Chryseolinea soli: one gene and its partner. The protein of the gene in region 1 interacts with the protein of each later gene in a pairwise test. Links are inferred from orthologs where the notes say so. Each region holds a gene or a part of one and is shown in the gene's direction. Other genes may lie near its edges.

The links. Proteins that work in one complex are often made in the same cells at the same time.
Region 2: the proteins of D4L85_RS29000 (region 1) and D4L85_RS18500 interact in binary tests that used the Escherichia coli proteins (3 or more experiments, as listed by UniProt). The link is inferred for Chryseolinea soli from one-to-one orthologs.

The regions. Positions count from the first base shown.
Region 1 is NZ_CP032382.1:6,972,025-6,979,907, reverse strand. Bases 2,949-5,742 are described here. They hold D4L85_RS29000 (NTP transferase domain-containing protein), read left to right. Parts: upstream 2,949-3,960; coding sequence 3,961-4,524; downstream 4,525-5,742. Other genes in these bases: cobA (uroporphyrinogen-III C-methyltransferase), read right to left, coding at 4,991-5,742; D4L85_RS28995 (nitrate reductase associated protein), read right to left, coding at 4,490-4,987; D4L85_RS29005 (efflux RND transporter permease subunit), read right to left, coding at 2,949-3,811. Outside these bases: D4L85_RS29010 (TetR/AcrR family transcriptional regulator), read right to left, coding at 1-44; more of D4L85_RS29005, read right to left, coding at 701-2,948; more of cobA, read right to left, coding at 5,743-5,764; nitrite reductase large subunit NirB, read left to right, coding at 5,870-7,883. UniProt on the Escherichia coli protein: Transfers a GMP moiety from GTP to Mo-molybdopterin (Mo-MPT) cofactor (Moco or molybdenum cofactor) to form Mo-molybdopterin guanine dinucleotide (Mo-MGD) cofactor.
Region 2 is NZ_CP032382.1:4,319,641-4,322,636, forward strand. It holds D4L85_RS18500 (molybdopterin molybdotransferase MoeA), read left to right. Parts: upstream 1-899; coding sequence 900-2,093; downstream 2,094-2,996. Other genes in the region: D4L85_RS18490 (ion transporter), read right to left, coding at 1-358; moaC (cyclic pyranopterin monophosphate synthase MoaC), read right to left, coding at 387-863; D4L85_RS18505 (glycerate kinase), read left to right, coding at 2,124-2,996. UniProt on the Escherichia coli protein: Catalyzes the insertion of molybdate into adenylated molybdopterin with the concomitant release of AMP.

The DNA.
Region 1 (7,883 bases):
TCCTTGATCACGGCCTCCGTCTGGGCTTCGGCAATTGTGCTCACTTATCTTTTATGTTTAACAAAATTGTTAAACGAAACCCGGGCCATTCCGTTCCCGTTTCCACCCCCAAACCCCAACTATTTTTTTGAAAGGCGATTTATAAGGCTCCAAAGGCATATGCACACGTTTGCTGATTTACCCGCCATTGTCCACCGTTGCCGGCCGTTGTGCGCCGTTGTTGGTGTTCTTCACCAACAACCCATTCGGTGTGCACCCCCCCATGAACAGGACGACTGATTTGCCGATCCCTCTTGGTCAATTGCTATTTATAATTAGCCCCACCAATCATACAAATCCCCATTCCGATTACGCCGACCCCCGTTGTTGGTGTCCCACCAACAACTTCTTTCGGTGTGGTCCCCAGGAAAAATAGTTGGAATGGCCGCCCGGTGTTAACAAGAAATGCGGAAGTTGTGTTTTTGGAGGGGGTATGTTGTGGAATGTGTTATTGATGATCGGGGGATGCTGAATGAAGGTCATTGGCGGAACGCCAACAACCGTGCAAAGTGGATATGGAATGATGCTGGTTTAGGTAATCCCAACGAAATCGTGTCACCGGTTAACGTGGCGTGATGTCGAATGATGTTGTTGGTGAAGAACACCAACAACGGCGACAACGGCGTCACAACAACGACGCGACGGCGTCACAACGACACGCTCAATCCTCATACACCAAATCCTTCTCAACGATCACCTCGTCCTCCTCCTCAGCGTCATGATGGCGTTTCTTTCGCGCCAGGAAGGAATACATCGCGGGGATGACAAACAGGGTGAGGATCAATGAGAAGATCACCCCACCGACAATCACCAACCCCAACGGCACACGACTGCTTGACGCAGCACCCAAGGATAATGCGAGCGGCAAAGACCCCAACGCCATGGCGAGGCTTGTCATTAGGATGGGACGGAGCCTTAGCTTGGAGGCCTCGATCACGGCCTCGAGTTTGTTCATGCCTTCTTCGCGTTTTTGGTTGGCGAATTCCACAATGAGGATCCCGTTTTTGGTGACCAGGCCGATGAGCATGATGATGCCGATCTCCGAGAAGATGTTGATGGTTTGTCCGAAGAGGAGCAGGGCCAGGAAGGCTCCGGTCATGGCCAGGGGCACCGTGAGCATGATCACAAACGGATCGATATAACTTTCAAATTGGGCAGCCAGCAAGAGATAGATGAGCACCAAGGCCAGCACAAAGGCAAAGGCCGTGTTGCTCGAGCTTTCGGCGTAGTCGCGCGACGAGCCGCTGAGCGAGGTGGTGAAGCTGTCGTCCAACACGGTGGTGGCGATTTCCTGCATCGCTTTCACGCCGTCGCCGATGGTTTTGCCCGGGGCCAGGCCAGACGAGATGGTGGCGGAGCGATAGCGGTTGAAGTGATAGAGGGCCGGGGGTGTGGTGGATTCTTCGATGGTGACCACGTTATCGAGCGAGATGAGATCGCCCGAGGTGGTGCGGACAAAGAGGGCCTTGAGGTCGTCGGGTTCGTCGCGGTTGATGCGGTCCACCTGGCCAATCACCTGGTATTGCTTGCCGTCTTTGGTGAAGTAGCCAAAGCGCAGGTTGCTATAGGCCAACCGTAGTGTCTCCGAAATGTCGGCCACGCTCACCCCGAGTTCGGTGGCTTTGAGGCGGTTGATGACGATGCGGAGTTCGGGCTTGTTAAATTTGAGATCCGTATCCACGCCCAGCAGCGTGGGATTGTTGCCGGCGGCCTCCAGGAATTTGGGCAGGGCGGCCGTCAGCTTTTCAAAGTTATTGTTTTGGATCACGAACTGCACCGGTTGGCCGGCGCGGCGGTTCGTGGAAATGGTTTGCTCCTGTGCGACAAATGCCTTGCCCGCCGGAAACCGATAAAGATTTCGGTTGATCATGTTCACAACGTCTTGCTGCGAACGCTGGCGCTCGTTGGGGTCGTTCAGAAATGTGCGTACAAATCCGCTATTGACCCCGCCGGTACTTCCTCCGCCTGCACTGCCCGCCATGGAGTAAACGATGTTTGCTTCGGGGACGGAGTCCATGACAAATTCCGTCAGGCCGTCGATGTACTTGTCCATGTATTCGAACGACATACCTTCCGGCGCCGAAACCGTCATCCGAAATTGATTGCGGTCTTCCAGGGGCGCCAGCTCCGAAGGCAACACTTTGATCATAAAGTAGGACCCGACTACGCAGAGGAGGATGATCACGATGCCTACCCAACGAACTTTCATGAAGGCGGCGAGCGATCGGCGGTAGCCGTTCTCCATGCCGTTGAAAAGCGGTTCGGTCAGCGTGTAGAACCTGGTTTTTTTCCGGTGATCGCGCGTCAGCTTCACACTGAGCACGGGGGTCAACGTCAGCGACACAAAGCAAGAGATCAACACGGCGCCGGCCACCACAAAGCCGAACTCCCTGAACAAACGTCCGACAAAGCCCTGCATGAAGATGATGGGCAGAAACACCACGGCCAGGGTGATGGACGTGGAGATGACGGCAAAATAAATTTCCTTCGATCCTTCGCGGGCCGCCTTGAACTTGTTCATGCCGCCTTCAAGCTTCTTGTAAATATTCTCCGTCACCACAATCCCGTCGTCCACTACCAATCCCGTGGCCAATACGATGCCCAGCATGGTGAGTACGTTGATGGAAAAGCCCGCCACGTACATAATAAAAAAAGTGGCAATGAGTGACACGGGGATATCGATCAGCGGACGTATGGCGATGATGAAATCTCTAAAGAATAAGAAAACGATCAGCACGACCAGCAGGAAGGATAGGATGAGTGTCTCCTGTACTTCGTGTATAGAGCGTGTGATGAAGATCGTTTGATCGGTGGCGATCGTCAGCGTAATGTCATCGGGAACTTCTTTTTTGATCTTATCCAGGCGCTTGTAAAATTCGTCGGCGATCTCTACATAATTCGAACCGGGCAGGGGGATGAGGGCTACGCCGATCATGGGCACCAGCCGGCCTTTGAGCATGATCTCTTCGTTTTCAGGTCCTAACACAGCGCTGCCTACATCGCGCAAGCGAATGGAGCCGGCGGGCCCGGTCTTGATGCGTACGTTGTTGAAGTCGTCTTCAGTAAACAAGCGGCCGAAGGTGCGCACGGTAAGTTCCGTGGCGTCGCCCGCAATTTTTCCCGAGGGCAGTTCCACGTTCTCTTTGTTCAACGCGTCCAGCACGTCCAGTGGGGTAAGGCTGTAAGCCGTGAGTTTACTGGGATCAAGCCAGATTCGCATGGCGTATTTCTTTTCACCCAAGATGCGAACGTAGCTCACACCCGGAATGGTTTGAAACCGTTCCATGAGGATGTTTGTGGCGTACTCCGTGAGCTCGAGTTGATTGCGCGCGTTGCTCTGAACCGAGACCGAGATAATATAATCCGAACCGGCATCTGCCTTCGATACTTCGGGTGGTGCATCCAAATCTTGCGGCAGCTGGCGCATGGCCTGCGAAACTTTGTCGCGCACGTCGTTGGCCGCTGCCTCGAGGTCAACGCCGAGATTGAACTCGATGTTGATGCTGCTGACGCCCTGGCTGGAATTGGAGGAGATGTTCTTGATGCCGGCGATGCCGTTGATGGATTTCTCGAGGGGCTCGGTGATCTGGGATTCGATAATATCGGCGTTCGCGCCCGAATAAGAGGTGCGGACGCTGATGTTGGGTGGATCGATGGCAGGGTAGTCCCTTACGCCCAGGAATGAAAACCCGATGGCGCCAAAGATCACAATGATCACGTTCATCACCACGGCCAGCACAGGCCGCTTCAAGCTGAGCTCAGAAATATTCATCGTAAGGCGAAGGTACAACGGCGAGGCCTAAAAAACGGGGATTTTTATATGAAAGGAGTGTTATGACGTGGCCGGATTCCGCGGCGCGGCAACGTATTCGGACGGGCCCCGGACTTGCAGGAGAAGAAGAACATGCGTTTATTAACACCATGAACATCCCCAACGGCCTGGTTCTCTCTGGCGGCAAAAGCACGCGCATGGGGAAAGACAAATCCCTGATCGCCTACCATGGGGGTAAGCCACAACGCGAATACGTATTCGATTTGTTATCGGAGTGTTGCGACAACGTATTTACTTCTTGTCGCAAAGAGCAGGAAATTCCCAAACACCTGAATCCGCTGCCCGATCGCTATGATTTTGGCGGACCCGTCAACGGCATTCTCAGCGCCTTCGCCCTGCACCCGGACAAAGCCTGGCTGGTCGTGGCCGTCGATATGCCCAACGTGACCTCCCGGGCCCTCCAAACCCTGCTTTCACAGCGCGACCCAAACCGTTTGGCCACCTGTTTTCTTAACCCACAAGAAAATGCCCCCGAACCGCTGCTCAGTCTTTGGGAGCCCGCGGCGTTCTCCCTTTTGTTGGAAAATGCGCAGGAAGGAAACATCAGCCCGCGGTCTTTTTTGCGTTCACCCAAAGTGAAGCATATCGTGGTGGAGGATCTGACCCTTTTTGAAAATATCAATTATCCGCACCAACTGCCACCGGGTCTCTAACCAGGTTGAATTCCTGCAGGGCTTTCGCGAGGTTCTTGTGCTCGTGACCTGAACTGCTCAGCTTCAACAAAGCAAAACGCTGCAGCGTGCTGAGCCCTTGCCACTGCGCCAGCGAAAGCGCATGACCACATTCATAAAGTTTTTTTGCGAGCAGTTCCGGTATCGACGACAGTACTGACCACGGTGGATTTTCGCCGATGGCGATGGGCGTGGCTTTGTTGCCGGTGCGCCACCAGATGAGGTGTTGCAGGTAGCTGCGATAGCGATCGGTTTGTTCTTCGGAGTGACAAGGCGCCACAGCAAGCGCTTCCCGTTCTTCGGGTGAAAACTTGCTCCACTCCGCCAGCTTTAACTTCACCCCGCAAGCGTCGAGCTTGAAACGGACGATCATGGGGATGCACCGGACGTTGTCTTCGACGAAATCTTCTTCAAACTTGAAATATTCGATGGCGAGCGCGGTCATGGTTTAGCGTGTTAAGGGTTTTACAGCGTGTACAGAAACAAATGATGTTACCTGTGGCAAACGTTCGGCCACTACTTTGCCGATCACGATCACGGCAGGTGTTCCAATCTCTTGAAGTGCGGCTTCCGCTACAATGGTCGAGGCACAGGCGGTAATACTTTTTTCACTTAGGGTGGTGGCATTTTGAATGATGGCCATGGGCTCATCGGGTGAACGCTCCTTGCTGATGAGCGCAGCGATCTCCGGCAGTTGCGACATGCCCATCAGCACGACCACCGTGGCCGATGATTGCGCCGCCAGGAAAAGGTCATGGCCGATCTCCCCCGAAGACAAGGTGCCCGTGACCACCCAAAAACTTTCATTCACACCGCGCTTGGTGAGGGGAATGCCCACCGACGCTGGCGCAGCCAAGGCGCTGGAGATGCCGGGGATGATCTCGGCCGTCAGCCCACGCCGCGTGACATAGGCCAGCTCTTCATGCCCTCTGCCAAACACAAAGGGATCTCCACCTTTTAATCGTACGACGCACGTGTGGCGGATGGCATAAAAGACAATGAGTTGGTTGATCTCGTCTTGTGAAAATTCCTTTTTGCCTTTTCGCTTCCCGACAAACACACGCTTGCACTGGGGTGCAGCGTATTGCAATAGCTCAGGCGCCACCAGAGCATCGTATAAAACGACATCGGCTTGTTGCAGGGCTTTCACGCCTTTAACAGAGATCAGGTCCGGATCGCCAGGGCCGGCTCCCATAATGATCACCTTTCTTTCCTTGACCATAGGTTTAAAATATTTACGTAATAATACGTAAAATATTTGTAAAGCATGTCTATAAATACGTATTATTACGTAATATTTGTCCATTTATTACTTAAATCGTTTGCAATGAAACGTATCATCGTCGTAGGGAATGGAATGGTCGGCTACAAGTTTTGTGAAAAACTACGTAAGCAAGGGGTGGCCGCCGAAGTGATCGTCTATGGAGAGGAGCCGAGGCCGGCCTATGACCGGGTGCACCTCAGCAGCTTTTTCTCCGGCAAAACGGCCGAAGACCTTTTGATGGCGCCGGCGTCGTGGTATGAAGAACACCATATTGTATTGCACACCGGCGAGCTGGTAACGGAAATAGACCGGCAACAAAAAACGATCACCACGCACACGGGCAAGACCGATCGCTATGATTACCTGGTGCTGGCCACAGGGTCCAGTCCCTTCGTGCCCAACGTGAAAGGCGTGGAGCGCGACGGCGTGTTTGTGTATCGCACCATTGAAGACCTGAACCAGATCATTGACTACGGAAAGAAAGTGAGCCGCGCCGCCGTGTTGGGAGGAGGACTGTTGGGTCTTGAAGCCGGCAAAGCACTGGTGGACCTGGGATTGGAGACGCACATCGTGGAGTTCGCCCCGCGTCTGATGCCCCGGCAACTCGACGAGCAAGGTTCGGTTATCTTACAACACAAGCTCTCACAACTCGGCATTGTGGTTCACCTGAATAAGAGTACCAAGGAGATCGCCGGTAACGGCAAGCTGGACGGTCTTGAATTTGTGGACGGCTCGTTTCTCCCCATCGAAATGCTGGTGATCTCGGCCGGTATCCGTCCCCGCGACGAAGTGGCAAAAGGGTGTGGCCTCGAGGTGCACCCGCGCGGTGGCGTAGTGGTGAATGACTTTTTGCAAACCAACGACGAAAATATTTTTGCCATCGGCGAAGTGGCCGTCCACAGCAACATGGTCTATGGCTTGGTGGCCCCAGGCTATGAAATGGCCGACATCGTGGTGCGTCAGATCGCCGGCGATTTCTCCAAAACGTTCCAGGGCTTCGACATGTCGACCAAGCTCAAGCTGATGGGGGTGGATGTGGGCAGCTTTGGCGATGCCCTGGGGGAAACACCGGGATGCATTCCCATTGCCTTCCAGGACAAACACAACGGGGTGTATAAGCGCATCAACATTTCTGCCGATGGAAAACACCTGTTGGGCGGCATCCTCGTAGGCGACGCCAAGCAATACAACCTGTTTCACCAGATGGCCGCCAACAAGATGCCACTGCCGGCACAGCCCGAGTCACTGATCATTGGAGCGCCGGGCAAAGGCGAAGAGGGCGCGGGGGTGAAGAACCTGCCCGACTCAGCCCAGATCTGTGCCTGCGAAAACATCACGAAAGGTGACCTCGTGTTCCAGATCACCGAAAAGGGTGTGAAGACCCTCGACGACCTCAAGCGCTCGACCAAAGCCTGCACCGGCTGCGGCGGTTGCACACCGATGGTGAACGACATCCTCAAGATCACCCTGGAATCGCTGGGACATACGGTGAAAAAATCCATCTGCGAACACTTCGACTACACGCGCCAGGAACTTTACGATATCGTCAAGATAAAAAATATAAAAACTTACGACGCCCTGCTGGACAGTCATGGCAAAGGCGATGGCTGCGAAGTGTGCAAGCCGCTGGTGGCCTCGGTGCTGGCCAGCGTGTGGAACGAACTCATCGTGTCGCAGGCAACCATCCAGGACACCAACGACAGGTTCCTGGCGAACATTCAACGCGGGGGTACCTATTCGGTAGTGCCGCGCATTGCCGGGGGCGAGATCACGCCACAGAAGCTGATGGCCATTGGGCGCATCGCCGAAAAATATGGACTCTACACCAAGATCACCGGCGGCCAGCGCATCGACATGTTTGGTGCCCGCGTGGACCAGTTGCCTGAGATCTGGGAAGAACTGATCGACGAAGGTTTTGAAAGCGGCCATGCCTATGGCAAGGCCTTGCGCACCATCAAAAGTTGCGTAGGCTCGACGTGGTGCCGCTATGGGGTGCAAGACTCCGTGTCGTTCGCCATCTTCATCGAAGACCGTTACAAGGGATTGCGTGCCCCGCATAAATTGAAAGGCGCTGTGT
Region 2 (2,996 bases), 2.7 Mb from region 1 along the record:
ACCTGAGGTCGAGGGGAAGGAAGATCAAATAGAACGGCAGGAACGCCAGCAAGTCGATGATCGCCATGGGCGTGACCATATATTTTAAGCGGCCCTTTACCGGCTCGCTATAGGGTGGGCTTTCCACGATGGAGTAGATCCGCGCCACGTATTCGATCGTGTAGAAAAAGATGGAGAACACTTCAATTTGACGGAACAGCGCAGAATATTCATGATCGATCTCCTTCACGGAGTCCACCACGATGGCCAGGATGTTCACGAGGATGATGGCAATGAGCACCGTTTCGAAAATGCGTTCCCAGACGTCGCCCTTGGCTGTGGGGTCCAGGATGAGGTAGAGTCGTCGGCGTAGGGTCATATGAAAGTTCGGGGGTAGCGGGGTAGGGTTAGCGGTGGAAATCTTTTTTGCCGCCGGTCTTGCTCATCAGTTTTATTTCCTCGATCACAATGTTATGCGACAGGGCTTTGCACATATCATAAACCGTGAGGGCGGCAACGGTAACTGCCGTAAGCGCCTCCATTTCCACACCCGTCTTCGCGGTGATGGTGACAACACTATCAATCACGATCTTGTTGTTGCGTACAGCGACGTGCACCTGGCAATCTTCCAGCCCTAGTGGGTGACAAAACGGAATGAGCGATGCGGTTTGTTTGGCGCCCATCACACCGGCGATGATGGCCGTTTGAAAGACAGGGCCTTTTTTGGTGATCAGCTCGTCGCCCTGCAGGTGTTGCAGAATTTCCGGGCCAACCTGAACCAGCGCCTGGGCTTTGGCGGTGCGGGTGGTGGGCTTCTTTTCGGAAACATCGACCATCCGGGGATTGCCCGCGTCGTCGATGTGTGTAAATTGGTCTGTACTCATGTATCTTGGGTGCCAGTAAAGGTAAAAAGAATTAACATGGTAAGCGTAGCAGAAGCCGCCTCGGTCGTTTTTTCAAATCTGTTCCAACCCGCCACCACGTCCGTTTCCCTCACGGACGCCGTGAACAAGGTGCTGGCCGAACGCATCACGGCCGACCGCGACTTCCCACCCTTCGACCGCGTGGCCATGGACGGCATCGCCATCCGCCGCGATGCGTGGAAGATGGGGCAGCGCACTTTTCCATTGGAGGCCGTGCAGGCTGCCGGTGAGCCCCGTAAAACATTAAAAGGAAAAACAAACGCTATCGAAGTAATGACCGGCGCACCGATGCCGGCAGGAACTGACGTGGTGATCCGGTATGAAGACCTTCGCATAGAGGATGCGACAGCGCACGTCACTTCAGAGATGGCCGCCGACAATGCATTCATTCACCGGCAAGCCGTCGACGCCGAGAAAGACAGTGTGTTACTGGAGCCCGGCATACTTTTATCATCCGCTGAAATTGCTTTGCTGGCTTCGGTCGGTAAAAGCCGCGTGAAGGTTTATGTATTCCCCAAGGCAGCCATCATCTCCACGGGCGACGAGTTGGTGCACATCGATGACATCCCCCTTCCGCATCAGATCCGCCGTTCGAATACCTACGCTCTGCAAGCCGCGATGAAGACGCTGGGTTGGGAGGGTGCGATCCATCATTTGAAGGATGACAAAGCATCGATGATCGAAGGCCTGAAGAAGATCGCCCAGACCGCCGAGGTCCTGATCTTATCGGGCGGTGTCTCCAAGGGGAAATTTGATTTTGTGCCCGACGCCCTGGAGGCGTTGGGGGTGAAGAAACTTTTTCACCAGGTGAGCCAGCGGCCGGGTAAGCCTTTTTGGTTTGGTGTTTCCGGTGCGGGGCTAACGGTGTTTGCGCTGCCGGGCAACCCGGTGTCTACCTACATGTGTTTTTATCGCTATATCCGGCCGTGGGTGATGAAGAGTTTGAAGACGTCAACCGATTTATTGTATGCGGTGTTGGCGGCGGATTTCTCGTTCGCACCATCGCTCACCTACTTTTTGCAGGTGACGGTAAAAAATGAAAATGGAAAACTGATGGCCTATCCCGACGCGGGTGGTGGCTCGGGTGATTTTGCCAACTTGAAAAACGTTACCGGTTTCCTGGAATTGCCGGCCACAGCATCCGTTTTTAAGGCGGGCGAAACTTTTCCGTATATTCCCTTCCGGCAATAAACACCAACCCTCTCTTTACCCGCGCCGGCTATGATGACGATTCTTTTCGCGCCCGATAAATTCAAAGGCTCACTCCATGCCGCGCAGGTTTGCCAGGCCATGGAAGAGGGCATGCGCGAAGGCGGTTTCAATTTCCACGCGCTCCATTTGCCCATGGCCGATGGCGGCGAGGGAACCTGCGACATGCTCACCCATTTCAGCCACGGGCAAAAAATAAGCGTACCCGTCTCCGGCCCGCGCCTCCAACCCATGCCCGCAACGTATGGCATATCCGGCGACGGCACCACAGCCTTCATCGAGATGGCCGCCGCTTCGGGTTTGCAATGGCTCAAGCCGGGAGAACGAAATCCGCTGGAGACCTCGACACGTGGTACAGGGCAATTGATCCATCATGCGATCGGCGAGGGCATCACAAAGGTGATCCTCGGCATTGGCGGCAGTGCCACCAACGATGCGGGCATGGGCATGCTGGATGCCCTGGGGATTATCTTTCTCAATGCACAGGGTGAGCGGTTGTTGCCCGTGGGAAAAAATCTGATTCATGTACACCGCATCGATGCTTCACACATCGACCCGACCCTAAAGAAAATTACCTTCACCGCCCTCTGTGACGTGAACAATCCCTTGTATGGCCCGGAAGGAGCCGCACAGATCTTTGGTCCCCAAAAAGGTGCCGACGCAACGGCGGTCGCTTGCCTGGACGACGGCCTGCGCAATTTTGCGGCCGTGGTAGAGCGCCAGCTTGGGGTGGACATTAACTTTCCCGGCGCCGGGGCGGGCGGCGGGATTGGGGCGGGAGCGAGGGCTTTTTTGAATATCAACTTTCAGCCGGGCATCGATTTTTTGAAATCCTTTGTGAAACTGGAAGAGAAGGTGGCCCAAAGCCACATCATTTTTACGGGC